2 regions of the Ochrobactrum sp. SFR4 genome follow, and region 2 is predicted to be linked to the other one. Evidence: predicted binding sites of a transcription regulator. Region 2 holds the regulator's gene; the other holds the start of a gene.
The links. Region 2 encodes PhoB, which activates phosphate uptake and scavenging genes when phosphate is short. Its sites were predicted from a motif close to TGTCATNNANCTGTCAT; they were not measured.
Positions count from the first base shown of each region.

Region 1 (11,071 bases), on a different contig from region 2:
AGTGCGCCGTTGCACCGGTGGTCTGATCTGCGAGGCGCAAGCCGTTGAGCGTATCCGCCATTTTGTTTCCCGCAATGCTTTTGACATTGAGGGGCTGGGCGAAAAGCAGGTTGAATTCTTCTTCAATGCTGAGGATGAGAGTTTAAAAATCCGCACACCGGCAGATATTTTCACGCTGGAAAAGCGGCAGGCCGCATCACCGCTGAAGAAGCTGGAAAATATTGAAGGTTTTGGTGCGACATCGGTGAAAAAACTCTATGCTGCGATTAATGAGCGGCGTGAGATTGCGCTGAGCCGTTTTCTGTTCGGGCTTGGTATTCGTCATGTCGGTGAGGTCAATGCCAAGAAACTCGCGCGTGCCTTTGGTTCTTATGCGAAGCTGGCTGAAATGGCGCAGGCGGCTCTGGTGCCGCAGGAAAAGAGCGATAAGGGCAATGATGCCTGGCGTGAACTGACCGATGTGGAAGGCATTGGCACGATTGTCGCCGAGGCGATTGTAGATTTCTATCAGGAACCGCATAACACTGAAGTGCTGAGTGCATTGCTGGCAGAGGTAACGCCTCTGGATGAAATTCACGAAGTTGTGAGCGGATCACCGGTTGCCGGTAAGACTATTGTTTTCACCGGATCGCTGGTGCGTATGTCGCGTGATGAGGCCAAGTCCATGGCTGAGCGCTATGGCGCAAAAGCAGCAGGTTCTGTTTCAAAAAAGACAGATTTGGTGGTTGCAGGCCCCGGTGCAGGCTCAAAACTGGCAAAAGCTGCCGAATTGGGCATTGAAGTGATTGATGAAGATGCATGGTTCACACTGGTGGGTGCGGATTAAATATCCGGTTTTATGACAGGACAGGTGTGTCTGCCCTGCACTTGATTGGTTTTATGCATCAGCCTATTCATAACCAGAGTGGGAGCGGAGAGCAGTTTTCTGCTTTAGTCCATTCTTTGATGACAAGCGCGGGTTGATGACGATTGTGACCATCAGGCGCGCTTGCAAAAATACTGGTAATGAAAATGGATGGATGTAATCCGAAAATGCTGCCTCAGGATGGTTCCTGTGCAGCACAAACGAATGCCGAATTGTTTTATGACGGCTTCAAACGTGCAATTCCTGTGACCCTTGCCAGCGCGCCTTTTGGCCTGCTGTTTGGTGTGGTTGCCGTTGATAACGGCTTCAATGTCTGGGATTCCGTGCTGATGAGCACCATGGTTTTTGCCGGAGCCAGTCAGCTGGTGGGGATGGAACTGTTCGGCCATCACGTTGCGCCCTGGATGATTCTGCTGTCGATTTTTGCAGTGAATTTCCGTCACGTATTGTATTCCGCAGGTACAGGACGACTGATTAAGCATTTCACGCCGTTACAGCAGATTGTCGCCTTCTTCTTTCTGACTGATGTGCAATATGCGGAGAGTGAAAAGCGTGCTGAGCAGAAACTGCCGATCAGCTTTATCTGGTATATCGGACTTGCCGCGCCGCTTTACGCTATGTGGGTTTTTGAAGCCTATCTCGGCGCCACCTTCGGCGGAATGATCGGTGATCCGAAAGCCATCGGCCTTGATATGCTATTGCCGATTTACTTTCTCGGGCTGGTAATGGGTTTTCGCAGCCGTACCAACTGGCTGCCGATTGTTGCTGCCAGCTCCGTGACCTCCGTTGCCGCTTATTTTTGGATCGGTTCGCCGTGGCATGTATCGATTGGTGCCATTGGCGGGATTGCTGTTGCTGTGATGATTGCCAAGCCGCTGTCTGGCCGTGAAACCGTGATTACGCTGGATGATGAACCGGTGAAAACTGTGAAGGACGTGCAGTAATGTCTTCAACCGTTTGGATTATTTTTGGCGCGGCTGTGCTGACTTATATTACCCGTATCGGGGGGCATCTCATTCTTTCGCAGTTTGAGCGCGTGCATTATCGCGTTGAGGCCGGGCTCAATGCCGTGCCTGCGGCAGTGCTGACAACGCTTGTTGCTCCTGCTGCTTTCAATGCGGGATGGAAAGAGTTTGTGACCATGGTGCTCTGCACTCTGGCGGCATTCCGTATCGGTATTATTCCGCTGTGTATTTTTGGCGGTGTGCTGATTGTGCTGTTGCGCCAATATATGCCGTTCTGAGATCGGTATAAGATTGATAATAAAAAAAACCGGCGCATGCGCCGGTTTTTTTGTTCAGACGGGTATGATTTACAGCGCTTCAGTCGCTGCAATTAGCCAATTCTTTTCGTCTTCCGAGCAATGCGGCAGTAATTTGTCGCGGGTCTGTGCATGATAATCATTGAGCCACGTCAGTTCGTCCGTATTGAGCAGAGAAACATCAATGAGACGACGATCAATCGGGCAGAAAGTCAGCGTTTCAAACTCATGCATCGCGATATCGCCGCCATCAATTGCTTTCGGCTCTTTGACGATAATCAGATTTTCAATGCGGATGCCGAATTCGCCCGGACGATAATAGCCCGGCTCATTGGACAGGATCATGCCGGTTTTGAGTTCTTGTGCACCACGCTTTGAGATGCTCTGCGGCCCTTCATGAACCGCGAGATAGGAACCAACGCCGTGGCCGGTACCATGCGCATAGTCATAGCCATGCTGCCAGAGAGCGGCACGGGCAAAGGCATCAATATCCTGACCGCGCGTGCCGACAGGGAAGCGCAGGCGTGACAGTGCGATAACGCCTTTCAGCACCAATGTGAAAGTCTTCTTCTCAAAAGCAGAGACTTCACCAATCGCCACGGTACGGGTAATATCTGTGGTGCCGTCACGATATTGCGCGCCGGAATCGATCAGATACAGTTCACCATCTTTGAGTGTGCGGTTCGTATCTGTATTGACGCGGTAATGGATGATTGCGCCGTCAGAACCTGCGCAGGAGATACTGTCAAAAGACAGGTCTTCCAGAGGTTTCTGAAACATTTCACCAACAGTACGGCGGCTTGTTTCAAGCTGCTGTGCGGCGCTGATTTCATCCACACTACCGGCAGGTTGGCTGTCGAGCCATGAAAAGAATTTGACCATTGCCACGCCGTCGCGCTCATGGGCAGCGCGGGAGCCGTCCAGCTCAGCTTTGTTTTTCATCGCGCGCGGCAGACGGGCAGGGTCGGTACCTTCAACCACGGTGCCATTAGCCTGCGTAATGATCATGCGCAGTTTTTCCGCGGCAAGTGCGGAATCCAGCATGAAGCTGGTGCCTTCGCCAGCCAGCTGCGCCAGTGTGCTTTCCATCTGATTTGGAGCAACGATCCTGGTTAGCTGTGTGAGGTAGGCTTCGGTTTCAATCGGCAGTTTACGTTTATCAATAAACAGGATGTGCTGACCATCCGCGGCAATCAGCACGAAGCTCAAAGGCAGTGGTGTATTGCTGACATCGCGGCCGCGAATATTAAATGCCCATGCAACGGAAGACGGATCAGTGAGGATGGTTGCACCGGCGCCGCTTGCCGCAACTGCTTCACTCAACAAGTTGAGCTTGGCGCGTGGCTCCTGACCGGCATATTGCAGTGGCTGAATTGTCACCGGCTCTAATGGCGCGGCAGGTTGATCAGTCCAGACCAGATCCACCAGATTGTCCTGCACCGGCACAAGCTTGCCGCCCTGTGCTTCAAGAGCTGTTTTCAGCGCGCGGGTTTCTGCAATTGTGTGCAGCCACGGATCGAAACCGATGACCAGACGTTTTCCGTTTTTCTCCAGCCATGTGGCTGGAGGATTGTCGACGAGACTTTCAATGTCAAAGACTGCCGGATCGGTTTGCGTACGAACCTGCAATGTGTAGCGCCCGTCGACAAAGACATAGGCTTTGGTTTTCAGGATCAGCGCTGCACCGGCAGAACCGGTGAAGCCGGTCAGCCAGCCAAGGCGCTGAGCACGCAGCGGCACATATTCGCCCTGATGCTCATCGGCACGCGGTACAAGAAAACCGTCCAACTGAAGACGGTTTAGTTCCTCGCGCAATTTGGCTACACGCGGCGCACCGGTTGCCGGATTGCTGCTGACTTCAAAGTTCTGAAACATGAGATTCTGATCCTGAATATATCCCTCGAAGTCCGATTATAATCAGAGCTTTGGCTTCAGGTGAAGAGCAACCCAGCTTTCTTTGTAAATAGTTTTGTGATGTTCAATACCAGCCGCTTCATAGGCTGCAAGAACGCTGTCGCGCTGGGTTTCCAGAATGCCGGACAGGATCAGCGAGCCATTATCTTTCACATGCTGGCGCATCTCGCTTGCCAGTTCAATCAGCGGATTGGCAAGAATATTGGCAACGATCAGGTCAAAAGGTGCCCGAGCTTGCATATCAGGATTGTCAAAGCCGGTGGCGGTGAGGGTTGAAACCCATTTGTCGGCACCGTTCTTCACCACATTTTCCTGCGCCACATCAACGGCAACAGGATCAATATCAGTAGCAAGTACCGGAATGTCGCGTAATTTGGCAACAGCAATGGCCAGAACGGCGCTGCCGGTGCCGAGATCCAGTACATTTTTCGGCTCTTCAAGCGCGACGATTTCTTCAATCATCTCAAGGCAACTGGCGGTGGTGCCGTGATGGCCGGTACCAAAAGCAAGACCTGCATCGATTTCAATGCCGATATCGCTGTCCTGCAGCTTGTCGCGGTCATGGGAACCATGAACGAAAAAACGGCCGGCGCGTACAGGCTTCAGACCTTCAAGGGAATGCAGAACCCAGTCAATATCCGGCAGTTCTTCCACGCCGATTTCGTCCGGTTTCAGGCCCAGACAAGCTGCCATGCGCGGCAGGGCTTCGTCAGCACCGGCTTTATCTTCGGTATAAAGCGAGATTTCATAAATCTGCTTGTCCTCATCAATTTCAGTGTTGGCCAGCGGCAGACCATCTTCTTCAAATACCGGTTCAAGCAGATCGAAAATCTGCTCAGCCTGATCTTTGTCCCGTGTGAGATATAAGCGGTACTGTGCCATGTGGGGTCTCTGAATTGGAGTTATAAAAAAGAATAGAGCAGTTTCCTTACTCAGGAAAACTGCTCTATCACGAAGCTTGGTCAGATGCGAATGCTATCCTCCGCTATAATCAGCCTGCTGCCAGACGTTTCAGCTTGGAAATTGCTGTTTCTGACGGTTCGCCATAGGCGATGGTTGAGCGCAGACGACCGTTCTTATCGAGAAGCAGGATAGATGCGGTGTGATCCATCGTGTAATTTTCGCCGTCTTCGTCAACTTTCTTGGCATAGATATTATAGGACTTCAGCATCGCAGCAATGTCCTTCGGGTCGCCGGTAATGCCTGTGATACGGTCGGAGACATTGGTGATGTATTTCTGAATATATTCCGGTGTGTCACGTTCAGGATCAACAGTGACCATATAACCGCGAATAGCTGCCCCTTCAGGGCCGAGCTCTTTCAGCCAGCTGTCGAGGTCGAAAAGGGTAGTCGGGCAGACAACCGGACAATGGGTGTAACCGAAAAACACGACTGAAGGATTACCGCGCAGAGACTGATCGGTGATCTCACTGCCATTCATAGAGACAAGTTTGAACGCGCCGCCATAAGGACTCTCTTCGCCGGAGGCCATTTGTTTGTCGCGATAGGCCTGAAAGCCGACAATGCCGATTGTGAAAGCAGCAACAAACAGCACCAGAACGGGAAGATATTTACGCATAAATCAGATCCTCAGAAGCACCATGAAATACCATCCATGAGCATGGTCATGAATATGGTGTCGCTGTAATTCATCCAGCCTGCAAACAAAGCACCAGCGACCAGAGCGGTGATTAATACCACGCCGCTAATCCAAAGCAATTTTCTGCTCTCGTGCCCGTTGGCCTGTCTATCAGCTGTCGTCATAATAATGTTATAGCTGGCTTGCTGCAGTTTGGCAAAGGCTGTGTGTGTGATTTTCCCATCTTTTATGAAATTTCAGAAAATTTTGAAATTGAACTTATGCAGGAATAAAACGTGATGAGTGAGGATGTTTTGCAGTTTTCGCGTGATGTGCAGCCGAAAATTCATCCGAGCGCGCAGCTGAAATCCGTTAAACTCGGACAATATACCGAAATCGCTGAACGGGTGATCCTGCGTGATGTGCAGATTGGTAATTTCACCTATCTGGAGCGCAGCGGCGAGGGTATTTATGCCGAGATCGGGCATTTCTGCTCCATTGCTTCCAATGTGCGGATCAATGCGCTGGAACATCCGATGCAGCGCCTGACTATGCATAAAATGACCTACCGGCCGAATGAATATTTCCGCAATATCGGCGTGGATATGGATTATCGTGCGCATCGTTCTTCCCGACGGGTAACGATCGGCAATGATGTCTGGATTGGCCATGGTGCGGTGATTTTGCCCGGTGTGAGCATCGGCACCGGTGCCGTAATCGGCGCAAATGCAGTGGTTTCTAAATATGTGCCGCCCTATATGATTGTTGCCGGTGTGCCAGCAAAAATTCTGCGGCCGCGTTTTGATGAAAAGACGGTTGAGCGCCTGCTGCAGAGTGCATGGTGGGACTGGCCGGTGGAGCTGATTTATAAAGCGCTGCCGGATATTCAGACCATGGAGATTAATGCTTTTCTCGATAAGTGGCTGCCTTTGGCGGAGGATGTGTAAGGTCACTCCACAATTGCCATGGATGATTCAAACCTGAATGCAGGAGATGTTTATGAAACAATTTCTGACCGTTACAGCTCTGGGCGCAATGCTGGCCTTGTCTCCTTTGACAAGCGTAAACATGGCGCAGGCGGAGGAAATCGGTAAGGTTGGTGTGGACTGGCTCGGCAATGATATTGTGATTGATGCGGTCAGTGATCCGAAAGTGCAGGGTGTGACCTGCCATCTTGCATCCTTCTCGCGCGGTATGATTGACCGGCTGCAGAAGGGGAACTGGTTTGAAGATCCGTCCAATGCGTCGATTTCCTGTGAGCAGACAGGGCCGATTACCATCGGAGATATTAAACTAGGTAAGGGCGGCGAGCGGGTATTTTCCGAGCGCACCAGCCTGATCTGGAAGAAGCTGGTGATTACCCGTATTTACGATCAGACCAATAATACGCTGATTTATCTGGCGCATGCCTCGCAGGTGCAGGATGGTTCTGCCAAAACATCACTTTCAACTGTGCCACTCTATCGCGGGGATGTGATGTGGGAAAAAGGTAAGCCGCAATAAATTATTTATAAGAAAATGCCGGTTCTGAAGTGTAATTTTTAAGTGTTAGAGCGACCTTTGTGCGCCCAAGAGGGCGCACGGCGCTCTAACCTGCATTTTTTTATGCCTGTATTTCCCTGTCACGATACGACGAATTGTTTTTTCTTGACGACAGGAAAATTCAGGCATTTAGTTGCAAATGAGTTTCATTATCATTTGTAGCAAAGATTTTTTCATGAAGAAAACTGAATTTCCACTGGCAGAGGGTGCTGATAATTTGAGCGCCTGGCGTCAGGAACCGGCAGCGAAATCACTGGCTGAGGTGAACGGTACAATTGCAGTTCCGCGCCATGGTAGCCGCTGGAGAAAATTGATGGCCTTTACAGGGCCGGGCTATCTGGTGGCGGTCGGCTATATGGACCCCGGTAACTGGGCCACATCTATCGCCGGTGGTTCAAAATTTGGCTATACGCTGTTGGTTGTAGCTCTGATCTCTAACATTATGGCGATCCTGCTCCAATCACTCTGTACCCGTCTGGCAGTGGCAACGGGACGGGATCTGGCACAAGCGTGCCGCGATGCTTACTCACCGGCAATGGCGTGGTTTTTGTGGATCGGCGCGGAGATTGCGATCTGCGCGACCGATCTTGCCGAGGTGATCGGTACGGCGATTGCCCTGAATTTGCTGTTTGGTATGCCGCTGGAGCTGGGTGTGCTGCTCACGGCTCTGGACGTCTTTGTTGTTCTCTATATGCAAAGCAAAGGTTTCCGCTGGATCGAAGCCTATGTGCTGGTTTTGCTTTGTATTATTGCCCTGTGTTTTCTGGTGCAGATTGCACTGGCTGATCCCGATTGGGGGGCTGTGATCCGTGGCTTTGCACCGACAACAGAAATCGTGACCAATCCGGAAATGCTCTATTTGTCGCTGGGGATTATCGGGGCAACGGTAATGCCGCATAATCTGTATTTGCATTCCGGCATTGTACAAACGCGTAAATATGGCAGTAATTTAGAGGAAAAGCGCGAAGCGATTTCTTATTCCACATGGGATTCAACCATCGCACTGATGCTGGCACTGGCGGTTAATGCGTCTATTCTTATTCTGGCAGCTGCAACCTTTCACAAGGTTGGCCGTACCGATGTGGTGGAGATTGAGCAGGCTGAAGCGCTGATCGCCCCCTTGCTCGGCAGCACGCTCGCACCAATTCTGTTTGGTGTGGCCTTGCTCTGTGCGGGGCTGAACTCAACAGTCACCGCGACGCTGGCCGGTCAGATCGTGATGGAAGGCTTTATCAATTTTCGTATCCGCCCGTGGGTCAGACGGATGATTACCCGCGGACTGGCGATTATACCGGCGATTATTGTGACGATGATTTACGGGAATAAAGGAACAGCCAATTTGCTGATCCTCAGTCAGGTGGTACTGAGTTTGCAACTGCCATTCGCTATTGTGCCGCTGATTATGTTTACAGCGGATCGTAAAAAGATGGGCGCTTTGCGGTCACCTCTGTGGCTGACAACCAGTGCATGGCTGGTGGCACTGAGTGTAATCGTGCTGAACCTGAAGCTGATTTATGATGTGATCACCGGAGCGGCCTGACAGGGATAATAAAAAAGCCGGAGTTTCCTCCGGCTTTTTGTTTTTACGCGTATCTTAATCCTAAAACCGTTTCACACTTTTCGGGATAGGCTCTAAGCAGCAACGCCTTGCGCTGTCAGATGTGACGGATCGATATCATCGATGTTCTTTTCGCTGTTATAGACAGCTTCATCAAGAATACCTTCGCGCTTGGCAACAACGGCCGGTACGAGTGCCTGACCGGCAACGTTAACAGCTGTACGTCCCATATCAAGGATAGGGTCAATCGCCAGCAACAGGCCGACACCTTCCAGCGGCAGGCCGAGGGTGGAGAGTGTGAGGGTGAGCATCACCACCGCACCAGTGAGACCGGCTGTTGCAGCTGAGCCAAGCACGGAGACAAAAGCGATCAGCACATATTCCTGAAGGCCGAGCGGCAGGCCGAAATACTGGGCGATGAAGATCGCCGAGATCGCCGGATAGATTGCAGCACAGCCATCCATTTTAGTGGTGGCACCAAGCGGTACAGCAAAAGCTGCATATTCACGCGGCACGCCCAGATTACGCTCGGTCACGGCTTCAGTTACCGGCAGTGTGCCAACAGAAGAGCGGGATACGAAAGCCAGCTGGATTGCAGGCCATGCACCCGCAAAGAAACGGGATGGTTTCAGGCCGTGGAAGATCAGGATTGCCGGATAGACCACGAACAGTACGATTGCCAGACCAATATAGACGGCTGCGGCATACCAGCTGAGCTGAACCAGTGTTTCCCAGCCATATTGGGCAACAGCACGGCCAAGCAGGCCGATCGTGCCCAGCGGGGTGAGGCGGATAACCCACCACAGGATTTTACGTACCACAACGAGCAAAGACTGGTTGAAGGCGAGGAAAGGCTTGGCAGCATCACCGGCTTTCAGAGCTGCGACACCGAATGTAATGGCGATGACGAGGATTTGCAGCACATTGAAGTTCAGCGAAGTGGTGGCAGCATCTTTGCCAAGTTTGGTGCTGGCTTCGAGGCCGAGCATATTGGCAGGCACCAGTCCTTTAAGGAAGTCGAGCCATGAGCCGGAAGAGGCTGGCGCTTTGGCAGCCTCTGCGGCAACACCGGAGCCGATACCCGGCTGAATAATCAGACCCAGCGCAATACCGATCAGCACAGCAATAAAGGATGTGATGGCAAACCACAGCAGGGTCTGCCAGACCAGTTTAGCGGCATTGTTAAGCGCAGCCAGATTGGCGATAGAAGCCACAATCGCAGTGAAAACCAGCGGTGGCACAAGTGCACGCAGCATTTGCACAAAGATCGAGCCGATTGTCTGCAGGGTGACAGACAGCCAGTTGGCATTGCCGTTGATATCAGGCCCCATATTACGGGCAACGAGACCGAGCAGCAGACCGATAACCATTGCGGTCAATACCTGAAAACCAAAATTCAGATAGAGCGGTTTGGCCTGCGCAGAAGATTTTTTCACATGAGCGTCGGACATAAATTTTTCTTTCAAAACAAGTGAAGCGAAGGGGCAAATCTGCTCCTTCGCTCTTTGGATCGAAATTTAACGGAGATTTATGGCGCGGTTAAGCAATGCTATGCTGCGTTAATCTGCTGTCAGATGATGTTATGCTCTCATACAGATCAATGTTAGAATATTATTTCTGCGTTGTCGGTAAACGGAATTTTTATCCCGCAATGAGACTCTGTCATATGAGACGGGAAAGGTGTTCAAAAGTCGTCCGATATTCAGGGAGTGCAAGGTCGGGCAGAGTCATCGCCTGAACCGGATCAAACCAACGCATTTCTGAATGTTCGTCATCTAATAATTGCAGTTCGCCTGACCAGCTGTTGCAGGCATAAACGGTCATTGTGATCTGAGCGGTTTCAAACTGGTGCACAAATTGCAGATCAGAAATCTGTATACTCAGTTCTTCTCGCAATTCACGGATCGCAGCTTGCGCCGGACTTTCATACACCTCTAAGTGACCGCCGAACAATGCCCAACAATTAGCATAGACCCGGCGGTGTGGTGATCGTTTGCCTAACAGGATCCGGCCATCGCGATACAGCGCTACATTGCTGATACGCCTCATACCGGCTTTACAAAACTGTCGATGACGCGTTTTTGTCCGGCATGGTCAAAATCAATGGTCAGTTTGTTGCCGTCGATGGATGCTACATTGCCATTGCCGAATTTCATATGGAAAACACGATCGCCGACCTTAAAGGCCGACGGCGTCGAGGAAACGGATTTTGCCACCAGCTCGCCGTCAATGACCTTGCCTTTGACCGAACCGCGACCGGCACCGAAGCCGGAATCTGTTTCGCCATAGCCGATGCGCTCAACATTGGTACCGGAGCGCGAACCCCAATTATTACGCGTGGCATCGGAGCGG
Region 1 covers NZ_JAAPBB010000007.1:160,341-171,411, forward strand. Annotated here, with positions in the region: gene ligA (NAD-dependent DNA ligase LigA) at 1-826, shown strand, start outside; gene HBA93_RS11035 (AzlC family ABC transporter permease) at 1,033-1,809, shown strand; gene HBA93_RS11040 (AzlD family protein) at 1,809-2,108, shown strand; gene HBA93_RS11045 (aminopeptidase P family protein) at 2,178-4,001, opposite strand; gene HBA93_RS11050 (50S ribosomal protein L11 methyltransferase) at 4,044-4,922, opposite strand; gene HBA93_RS11055 (SCO family protein) at 5,032-5,619, opposite strand; gene HBA93_RS24150 (hypothetical protein) at 5,631-5,759, opposite strand; gene HBA93_RS11060 (DapH/DapD/GlmU-related protein) at 5,919-6,566, shown strand; partial or broken gene HBA93_RS11065 (CreA family protein) at 6,691-7,122, shown strand; gene HBA93_RS11070 (Nramp family divalent metal transporter) at 7,337-8,701, shown strand; gene HBA93_RS11075 (dicarboxylate/amino acid:cation symporter) at 8,794-10,170, opposite strand; gene HBA93_RS11080 (NUDIX domain-containing protein) at 10,382-10,768, opposite strand; partial or broken gene HBA93_RS24740 (3'-5' exonuclease) at 10,765-11,071, opposite strand, start outside.
Region 1: a site for PhoB is predicted at 5,799-5,815, ahead of HBA93_RS11060 (DapH/DapD/GlmU-related protein). Genes of this name have one in related genera too.

Region 2 (11,071 bases):
ATTATAAAATGCTGAATTGAGCACTGATACAAACCTGTAATATTAGTGTCATATAGCTGTTATATAGAGCGCGTAGATGGCTGGTAACGTCGAAAACGTTACCTCATTCTTCTAACTGGAGCTGCTCCTATGAACAAGCTGATTACAACGACTGCTGCATTGGCAATTGCTGCTGTAGCCGGTGCTACTGCCGCTCAGGCTCGCGACCAGATTCAGGTTGCCGGTTCGTCAACCGTTCTGCCATATGCCAAGATCGTTGCTGAAACTTTCGGCGAAACCTATCCGGATTTCAAAACCCCTGTTATTGAATCCGGCGGTTCGGGCGCAGGCATCAAAGACTTCTGTAAAGGTGTAGGCGAAAACACAATTGATATCGCCAATGCATCCCGCGCAATGAAGTCTTCTGAGTTGCAGTCCTGCATTGATGCAGGTGTAAAAGATGTTCAGGAAGTGCGCATCGGTTATGACGGTATCGTTTTCGCAACCGACATTAACGGTCCGGACTGGAAGCTGGCTCCGGTTGATGTTTACAAGGCTCTTGCAGCGAAAATCGTTGTAGACGGTAAGCTGGTAGATAATCCGAACACCAAGTGGAATCAGGTTAACGCCGCTCTGCCGGATTGGGATATTGCTGCTTATATTCCGGGCGAAAAGCACGGTACCCGTGAAGTTTTCGAAGAAAAACTGCTCGCTGACGGTTGTAAAGAAAGCGGTGCGCTGGAAGTCATCAAAGCCGGTGGTGCAGATGACAAGGCAGCTGCCAAGACTTGTATCGCTGTGCGTAAAGACGGCAAGGCTGTTGATATTGACGGTGACTACAGCGAAACACTCGCCCGCATCAGTGCCAACAAAACCGGCGTTGGCGTATTCGGTCTGTCCTTCTATGAAAACAATGCTGACAAGCTGAAGGTTGCAACTGTGAACGATATCGTTCCAAGCGTTGAAACCATTGCCAAAGGCGAATATCCGGTTTCCCGCCCGCTGTTCTTCTACGTGAAGAAAGCACATCTGGGCGTGGTTCCTGGTCTGAAAGAATATGTGGAATTCTTCCTTTCCGATCAGATGATTGGTGATGAAAGCCCGCTGGCAGACTATGGTCTGGTTCCGGCACCGGAAGCAGAGCGCAAAGAACAGCGCGATGCATTTACAGCCGGTACTGTAATGCAGGTTAAATAATTTGAATATGGTCCGGGTGCAGACAAACTCTGCGCCCGGATTGTCTTTTGTCGTGGACGGTGATCAGGGAATTTAAATGTCGATCATGCTGGTCTTAACAATTGTCTTCGTGCTGGGCGTCGCAGGGTTTTTCCTTGGCCGCGCCAAAGCGGTTGCACAATTGAATACCGTAAAAAACGTGGCAGATAAAAAAGAGAAACCACATTCCCGTCCGCATTATCACGGATGGTGGGTTTTCTCTCTGACAGTCATGCCGGCAATTATTTTATTTGTCGTCTGGTCGCTGAGCGCCACCGTCTATCTGGAGCAGACTGCCAAATCGCAGTTGCAGGATGCTCTCGGCAACACTGAAAATTACAGCGAAAGCCTGTCGCTCGGCGTGGTCAAAAGCCTCGCACACGGGTTTGAGCGTCTTGATCCGCAGCAGCGTGAAAACCTGCCGCAGACCTATTCTGAAGTCCGCGCATTGATGGCTGAAAAAGGCATCGCGCTGGCAACAGAAGGTCAGGATGTGATGGTGCCGGTTGCTGTGCAGTGGAATAAAGCGGCAGATTTTTCTTCGAATATTCGCGCAGCTCTCACTATCGCACTGGCTATTGCCGGATTTATCTTTGGCTGGATGACAATTGCACCGCGCGTCCGCGCCCGCAACAATGTGGAAAACATTGTGCTGTGGGGGCTGATCGCTGCATCAACCATCGCCATTCTCACCACTGTCGGCATCGTCTTCTCGATGCTGTTTCAGACAATCAATTTCTTCAGCGATGTTCCGGCCTACGAGTTCTTCTTCGGAACGGTTTGGGACCCGCGTTTTGCCGCTGCTGGTGCCACAGATTCCCATGGTCAGTTCGGTCTGATCCCGCTGCTTGCCGGTACGCTTTATATCGCGCTGGTCGCGATGGTCTTCGCGGTGCCGGTTGGTCTGTTCGCCGCTATTTATATGTCTGAATATGCCGGTGCCAAAACCCGCGCTATCGTCAAGCCGCTGCTGGAAGTGCTGGCCGGTATTCCGACCATTGTTTACGGTTTCTTCGCGCTGGTCACAGTCGGCCCGTTCCTGCGTGACCTGAGTGCCGCACTGACCGGTGGTCAGGGCTTCATCATGGCGCAGAGCGTGCTCACTGCCGGTCTGGTGATGGGCGTGATGCTGATCCCGTTCGTATCCTCCCTGTCTGATGATATTATCACTGCCGTGCCGCGCTCCCTGCGTGACGGTTCTCTGGGCTTGGGTGCCACCCGTTCCGAGACGATCAAGCGTGTGATCCTGCCTGCTGCGCTGCCGGGTATTGTCGGTGCGCTGCTGCTGACCGCTTCCCGTGCCATCGGTGAGACCATGATCGTGGTGCTCGCTGCCGGTGTGGCCGCTAATCTGACGCTCAACCCGTTTGAGGCGATGACGACGATCACTGTTAAAATCGTCAATCAGCTGACCGGTGACCTTGAGTTCAACTCACCGCAGACACTGGTGGCTTTTGCACTGGGTATTACGCTCTTCTTCCTGACACTGCTGATGAATATTTTCGCTCTCTACATTGTGCGCAAATATCGGGAGCAATATGAATGACCGACGCTGTTTTCACTCCCAAGACAACTTCAACCGCACCAGCCCGCCGTGATATTGGAATCAAACGCCGCTACGCTGCCGAACGTCGTTTCCGCATGTATGGCGTGATTGCGATTGGCATTGGTATTTTCTTTCTCTGTGCGTTGTTTTTCTCGGTATTCTCCAAAGGCTACACAGCCTTTTGGCAGACAACGATTGAAATTCCGGTACTGCTGGATGAGAAGGTGATTGATCCTTCCAATGAACGTGCCAGCAATCCGAATGTGCTGATTACAGCGAATTATCCGCTGCTGGTGCGCAATGCATTGGCTGATAAGCTCGGTGTGGAGAAATCCAACCGTCCTGCCATGCGTGACATGACCCGTTTCTATTCGGATGGCGTTCGTCTGCAATTGCGTGAAATGGTGATGGCTGATCCGAAACTGATCGGCACAACCCAGACAATCAAATTCCTTGCCGCAGCCGATGTTGACTCTGCCAATAAAGGTCAGATCGACCTGTCGGTTGACCAGAGCAAGCGTAAAGTCTCCGACCTGCAAGTCGGCTGGATGAAGACTTTGAAGGATGAAGGCGTTATGCGTCAGTCCTTCAATACCGGCCTGTTCACCATGGGGGCCTCCAGCCGTCCGGAAACGTCCGGTCTGGGTGTGGCGCTGATCGGCTCCCTTTATATGATGCTGATCGTGCTGGTCTTTGCTCTGCCGATTGGTGTTGCTGCTTCGATTTATCTGGAAGAATATGCGCGTAAAAACCGCTTTACCGATATTATTGAAGTGAACATCAACAATCTGGCTGCGGTACCTTCCATCGTGTTTGGTCTGCTGGGTCTGGCGGTTTTCATCAACTTCTTTGGCATGCCGCGTTCGGCCTCGCTGGTTGGCGGTCTGGTGCTGACGCTGATGACATTGCCGACAATCATTATTGCAACGCGCGCGGCTCTGCGTGCGGTGCCGCCATCAATCCGTGCTGCGGCGCTGGGTCTTGGTGCTTCCAAAACGCAAGTGGTGTTCCACCATGTGCTGCCACTGGCCGCGCCGGGCATTCTGACCGGCACGATTATCGGTCTGGCTCAGGCACTGGGTGAAACAGCGCCGCTGCTGCTGATCGGTATGGTCGCCTTTGTTGCCAATGCTCCTGTTACCCCTATGGATCCTGCGACTGCGCTGCCGGTACAGATTTTCATGTGGGCTAATGAAGCAGAACGTGCTTTTGTAGAGCGGACATCGGGTGCGATTATTGTGCTCCTCCTGTTCCTCGCTGTGATGAATATTGCCGCAATCATTCTGCGCCGCCGTTTTGAGCGTCGTTGGTAGATTCGAAGGAACCGGCTATGAACCTGATGAATGATTATACGTTAGAAAAAACTCTCGGAGAGAAGATGAACGCCTTGCCAAAAAAAATCAAAATGCGCGGGGACAAGGTCAAAGTTTTCTACGGCGAAAAACAGGCTTTGCACGGCGTTGATCTGGATATTGAAGAAAACAGCGTGACCGCGCTGATCGGACCGTCCGGCTGTGGTAAGTCGACTTTTCTGCGCTCACTCAACCGTATGAATGACACGATTGAAGGTTGCCGCGTTGAAGGGCTGATTACGCTCGATGGCGAGGATATTTACGACCCGAAAATCGACGTGGTGGAACTGCGTGCCCGTGTCGGCATGGTGTTCCAGAAGCCAAATCCGTTTCCGAAATCGATCTATGAGAATGTTTCTTACGGTCCGCGCATTCATGGTCTTGCCCGCAGCCGCGCAGATCTGGATGTCATCGTTGAAAAGAGCCTGCGTGGCGCCAGCCTCTGGGAAGAAGTGAAAGACCGTCTGAATGATGCAGGCACAGGTCTTTCTGGCGGTCAGCAGCAGCGTCTTTGCATTGCCCGCGCCATTGCAGTGAGCCCTGAAGTTATTCTGATGGATGAGCCTTGCTCGGCGCTTGACCCGATTGCAACCGCGAAAGTGGAAGAGCTGATTGACGAGTTGCGCCGTGACTATACGATTGTCATCGTGACCCACTCAATGCAGCAGGCTGCGCGTATTTCGCAGACCACAGCCATGTTCCATCTGGGCAATCTGGTAGAGGTCGGTGACACGGATATGATGTTCACCACGCCGAAAGAAAAACGTACGCAGGACTATATTACCGGCCGTTTCGGCTGATCTGAGCTTACGCGTAAAAACAAACAAGATAGAGCATTTTCTATGAGGCAACATAAGCCGGAAATGCTCTGGAGTTTTACAGACTGCTTTGGCAGTGCCACAGGATAAGGAAATTTCCATGCCGTCACAGCATACGGTTACGTCCTATGATGAAGAACTGAAGTTTCTCGCCCGCAAAATCGCCGAAATGGGCGGTCATGCGGAGCGTATGGTGGAGCAGTCCATCAAGGCGATTGTGACTGCCGATAATGCGCTGGCACAACGGGTCATTTCCGAAGATTTGATCCTCGATGCAGGCGAACGTGAAATTGATGACAAGGCGATTATGATTATCGCCAAGCGTCAGCCGATGGCTGTGGATCTGCGCGAAATTATCGGCGCGATCCGCATCTCAGCGGATCTGGAACGCGTTGGCGATATGGGCAAAAACATTGCCAAGCGTGTTGTTGCCGTTTCGGAAACACGCCAGTCGGTGAAGCTTTATCGCGGTCTGGAAACACTGGCGGAGCTTGCCCGCACCCAGCTTAAAGATGTGCTGGACGCCTATGCAACCCGTTCTGTGACTCAGATCAATATTGTCCGCGACCGCGATGATGAAATTGATGCGATGTACACATCGCTGTTCCGCGAACTTCTGACTTATATGATGGAAGATCCGCGCAATATTACGGCCTGTACGCATCTTCTGTTCTGTGCCAAGAATATTGAGCGTATCGGCGATCATGCCACCAATATTGCCGAGACAGTCTATTATATTGTCACCGGTAATCAGATGCCTCCGGATCGTCCGAAAGATGATCTGAGCCATGACGTCGTTCTCGACGAATTGCATAAAAACTAAGCTGTTCTAACCGGCAGCGGATATGCAGGGCATTCAGCCCTGCCTGTCAGAATAAACGTCATGCATTCCGGCTGTGCCGGAATGCAAATGCTCCCTTATGTCTAAACGAATAGTGGATACGCAATGTCACACACGCCAAGAATAGCGGTTGTTGAAGACGAAGAAGCCATCAGCGAATTGCTTCGCTATAATCTTGAGGCTGAAGGCTATCAGGTCGATACGATCCTGCGTGGCGATGAAGCCGAAATTTATTTACGCGAAAACGTACCTGATCTTCTGGTTCTCGACTGGATGCTGCCTGGTGTTTCCGGCATCGAACTTTGCCGCCGTCTGCGTCAGCGCGCAGAGACAGAACGTCTGCCGATTATCATGCTGACAGCGCGCGGTGAGGAATCCGAGCGTGTGCGTGGTCTGGCCGTTGGCGCGGATGATTATGTCGTCAAACCATTCTCCACACCGGAGTTGCTGGCACGTATCAAGGCGATGTTGCGCCGTGCCAATCCGAGTGTTCTCTCCCATGTGCTGAAAGTCGGCGAGATTGTTCTCGACCGCCAGCAGCACCGTGTTTACCGCAAGGAACGCGAAATCAAACTGGGTCCGACCGAGTTTCGTCTGCTGGAATATTTCATGATGGCACCGGGGCGCGTTTTCTCGCGTACGCAATTGTTGGATGGTATCTGGGGGCGGGATATTTACGTTGATGACCGCACGGTGGATGTGCATATCGGCCGTCTGCGCAAGGCGATCAATACCGGTCGTGAAACCGATCCGATTCGCACCGTTCGCGGTGCCGGCTATGCTTTTGGCTGATAACCGGCCGATATTTGTGAAAAATAATGAGCCGGTGTGAAGAAAATTCACGCCGGTTTTTATTTTTGTGATTCTGCGAAAAGCCGTATCTGTAAAGACTATAGTGCCATAAACGCAAAGTGATTTCACGAAATATCAGCCATTTGTAACACGCTGTAATGAATTATGACTAACGTAATCGGGCAGTCAATTGCATGATGCGCCCGTGCCTGAGGTGCTATCAGGTTGTGAAATAAGGCAATATCGCACCAGAATTGCTGCAGAGCATGATCTGGTAAGCTGCTTCATTTTACAGTGTTTAGTGAAGTCTTTACGTAATCTTGCGTATTTTAGTAATCGCTCAAAAGAATGCGTTAACAAGTCGTTAACTAATGAAGCGCATTTTCTTGGGGTAAATTTTAACCGGTTGTCGCTAACCGGAACACGAATATAAATCGGGCCTTGTGCCTTTATTTAGCCCTAATAGCCTCCGATTTTCCCGGGGCTCGCGCACAGGATTTCTGTGCGACCCGGGTGTACGGGAAATTATTGATAAGGATGAACCGTTGAAACGCTCTTATTTAGCGAAAACACTGTTTATCGGTGCTCTGGTTGCCACGCCGTTTATCCTTGCTGGCTGCACCACGACTTCGACCGGTTCAAAATCTGCTAAGGCTGCACAGTCTGCCAAGGAATCCGGTGTGACTGTCCGCAATGGCAAAAAGACCTACACTTACACCTCCAGAGACCGCGAATGCCTTGAGCGCGCAATGTTCTTTGAATCTGCCCGCTCCAGCCGTGATGGTCTTGTTGCAGTCGGCACAGTGGTGATGAATCGCCTGGTCTCGGAAAAATATCCTGAAACCATTTGTGGTGTTGTCGGACAGAAAAACCAGTTTGCACCGGGCGTTATGACCCGTGCCATGAATTCCAAAGCTTTGCCGGATGTAAAAGAAGCGGCAGATTCAGTGCTGAAGGGTGAACGCCATCCGAAGCTGAAGAATGCAATGTTCTTCCATACTGCCGGTCTGAAATTCCCGTATAAAAATATGCATTATGTGCTGGTTGCCGGCGGCAATTCTTTCTACGAAAAGCGCCGCAGAGACGGAACGCTGGAATCGCCGCTGCCTGAAACCCCGTATAATCTGGCGGCTGCCTATGAGCCAAGAAACCAGTCCATGCCGGACAGCATCTATGATGTGACGGATACGGCTAAGGCCGGTAAAGGTGACCGTCTGCCTGTCGTTGCTCCGGTGATGGTGGCATCTGCCGGACAGACCGCGCAGGATGTTCAGGCTGCACAACCGGCTGCAGCGGAAGCACCGATGCAGCTTGCCTATCATGCACCGGCTGTAAACACACCGGTTCCGGCGCAGCTTCCGTTTGAAACCAAGCCGGTTGCAGCCTCTGCAACGCAGAATGCTTTTGCAGCAGGTGCGGAAGATATGAACAAGCAGAAAGTTGATGCGATCGGTGCATTGCTGCTGACACAGGATCGTCCGGAACCTGCAAGCTGATCCCGCATCTTGCCATTGACTGAAATGAAAAAGCCCGCATGATGCGGGCTTTTTATTTATAGAAATGAAGATCAGCGCGGCACAAGCACCGGTTGGTAAATAACCATCGGTGTGGAAAATTGCGGTCGTTCATTCTGCCATGCACGGATATCAGCACGGCGGTCGAGATGAATTTGCAGCAGGCAATTGGCCATGGCTTCAGATTTGGGTTTAAAACCATAGCTCATGCAGGTTTTCTCATCCTCAGCACGCTGCTGCTCGGGCGTGAGTGTCGTGCAGCCTGCCAGCGCTATTGCAAACAGTCCTGCAACAAGACTCAGCTTTTGAAATGATCGCGCATTATTGGGGTTTCGGTTCATGGATTTGTTCCGATAAATATGACTTCATATGGCATATTAACGCTGTTCCGCATCGGTGGCTACAGCGACAATATAAAATCCTGTCAAAGCTCTAGCTTACAGGCTCTTGCAGGAGTATCTGTGATGATCAATGAAAATAAGCGGAGTATGTGATGTCAGATTTCAGCCAAAACAATCACGCGGATGCAATCATCGATCCGGTTAAACTGGATAAGCTGGCCGAGGTCGCGGTTAAAGTCGGTCTGCAATTGCGTAAAGGGCAGGATCTGGTCATTACCGCGCCGGTTATCGCATTGCCGCTGGTGCGCCGTATTGCGGAACATGCTTATAAAGCCGGTGCAGGGCTGGTAACGCCGTTTTTCTCCGATGAAGACATGGCGCTGTCGCGTTTCCAATATGCGCCTGATGAGAGTTTCGATCATGCCAGCGACTGGCTGTATCAGGGCATGGCCAAAGCCTATGCAGGCGGTGCAGCGCGCCTTGCAATCACCGGTGATAATCCGATGCTGCTTTCCGCACAGGATGCAGGAAAAGTTGCACGCGCCAATAAAGCGCTGTCGATGGCCTATCAGCCTGCGCTGGAAAAAATTGCCGGTTTCGACATTAACTGGAATATCGTTTCCTATCCGAACCCGTCCTGGGCAAAGCTGGTCTTTCCGGATGATGCGCCGGATGTGGCAACACATAAACTGGCCGAAGCAATTTTCGCCGCATCGCGCGTGAATAATGCGGATCCGGTTGCCGCATGGGCAGATCATAATGCGCAATTGCGCAAACGTACCAAAATTCTCAATGAGCGTAATTTCCGCGCTTTGCATTTCACTGGACCGGATACGGATCTGACTGTTGGTTTGGCTGATGGCCATGAATGGCATGGCGGCTCATCGACCGCTAAAAACGGTATTACCTGCAATCCGAATATTCCGACAGAAGAAGTCTTCACAACGCCGCATGCTCTGCGCGTGGAAGGGACTGTTTCCAGCACCAAACCGCTGTCACATCAGGGTACGATCATTGATGATATCCGTGTGCGTTTTGAAGGCGGCCGGATTGTTGAGGCTAAAGCCAGCAAGGGCGAGGCAGTGCTGAACAAGGTACTGGATACGGATGAAGGCGCCCGCCGTCTGGGTGAAGTGGCTCTGGTGCCGCATTCCTCACCGATTTCGCAGAGTGGTTTGCTGTTCTATAACACGCTGTTTGATGAAAATGCTGCCAGCCATATTGCGCTTGGTCAGTGCTATTCTAAATGTTTCATCAATGGTGCTGATCTCACGCCGGAACAGATTGCGGCACAGGGCGGCAATAAGAGCTTTATCCATATCGACTGGATGATCGGCTCCAATAAGATCGACGTGGACGGCATTGCACAGTACGGCACATCCGTGCCTGTGATGCGCAAAGGCGAATGGGTCGCCTGATACATCTGAATTCCTGATAACTTCATAACAATAGCCGCCGCTTTTTTTAACAAGCGGCGGCTATTGTCATTTTTGAAACTATTTCGGGAATTGCAGCTTGCCGGATTGCTAATCCGGTTTATCGTAAGCAGGCTGATAACTGTGTCGGAAGGGGCTGCATAATGAAGAGACCGCTGCGCATTAGCTTATATAGTCTGGCTCTGTTGCTGATTATCGCGGCAGGGCTTGGCTTTGTTTTCCGTAAGCAAATCCATGAATATTATGCGGTCTATCAATATGCCAATACATTCAAGCCCGATGTGATTGATGCAAATTTCCGCTCACTTTATAAAATTTACCCGTCTATCCGTGTAGAACATAGCGGTGAAGTCAGCCCCTTGCCGCAGAATGAAAGACCTTTGCCCGAAACCTATATTTATCAGGGAGAGACAAAACGGGTTGCTGACTGGCTGGAACGCACGCAGACAACCGGTTTCATCGTGCTGAAAGACGGTGCTGTTGCCTATGAGCGATATGAGCGGGGCAATACGGCTGCAACGCAGGCAATCGCCATGTCGATGTCGAAATCCACGATCTCGTTTCTGATTGGCAATGCTGTGCGGGACGGTCTGATTGATATAAATCGGACCGTCGATCATTATGCGCCGCAACTGGCAGAGGGCGGCTATAAAGGGGTGAGCGTCAAGAACGCGCTGCAAATGTCTTCAGGCATTGGTTTTAACGAAAATTATGGTGATCTCTCATCCGATATTGTGCGTTACATTATCCAGATTCTGACCGGTTCGGTGAAAGATTTCACCGCTCATCTGCAAAAAGTGCGGGAACAGGGAACAGTCAATATTTATGTTTCCGCCGATACGCAGGTGCTGTCCATGGTGCTGGAAGGCGCAACCGGCAAACCGATGGCCGATTATTTCAGGGAAAAATTATGGTCGCGTCTGGGGGCAGAGGCTGATGCTTATTGGCTGGCTGATGCGAAAGGTGATGCAGTCTCGGCAGGCGGGCTGAATGCGGTGTTGCGTGATTATGCGCGTTTCGGCCTGCTTTATATGAATGAAGGGCGCAATTTCAAAGGTGAGCAACTGGTGCCGGCTGAATGGGTACATGCTTCTGTCACGCCGGATGCGCCGCATCTGATGCCGGGCAGGGATGATCCTGTGCAGGGCAAGCCGCTTGGCTATGGCTATCAGTGGTGGATACCGGGGAAACCGCAGGGGGATTTTGTCGCTGTCGGTATTTACGGGCAGTTTATCTA
Region 2 covers NZ_JAAPBB010000005.1:228,155-239,225, forward strand. Annotated here, with positions in the region: gene HBA93_RS08610 (PstS family phosphate ABC transporter substrate-binding protein) at 130-1,176, shown strand; gene pstC (phosphate ABC transporter permease subunit PstC) at 1,253-2,740, shown strand; gene pstA (phosphate ABC transporter permease PstA) at 2,737-4,053, shown strand; gene pstB (phosphate ABC transporter ATP-binding protein PstB) at 4,119-4,892, shown strand; gene phoU (phosphate signaling complex protein PhoU) at 5,011-5,733, shown strand; gene phoB (phosphate regulon transcriptional regulator PhoB) at 5,857-6,543, shown strand; gene HBA93_RS08640 (cell wall hydrolase) at 7,089-8,039, shown strand; gene HBA93_RS08645 (hypothetical protein) at 8,111-8,398, opposite strand; gene HBA93_RS08650 (aminopeptidase) at 8,551-9,816, shown strand; gene HBA93_RS08655 (serine hydrolase domain-containing protein) at 9,978-11,071, shown strand, end outside.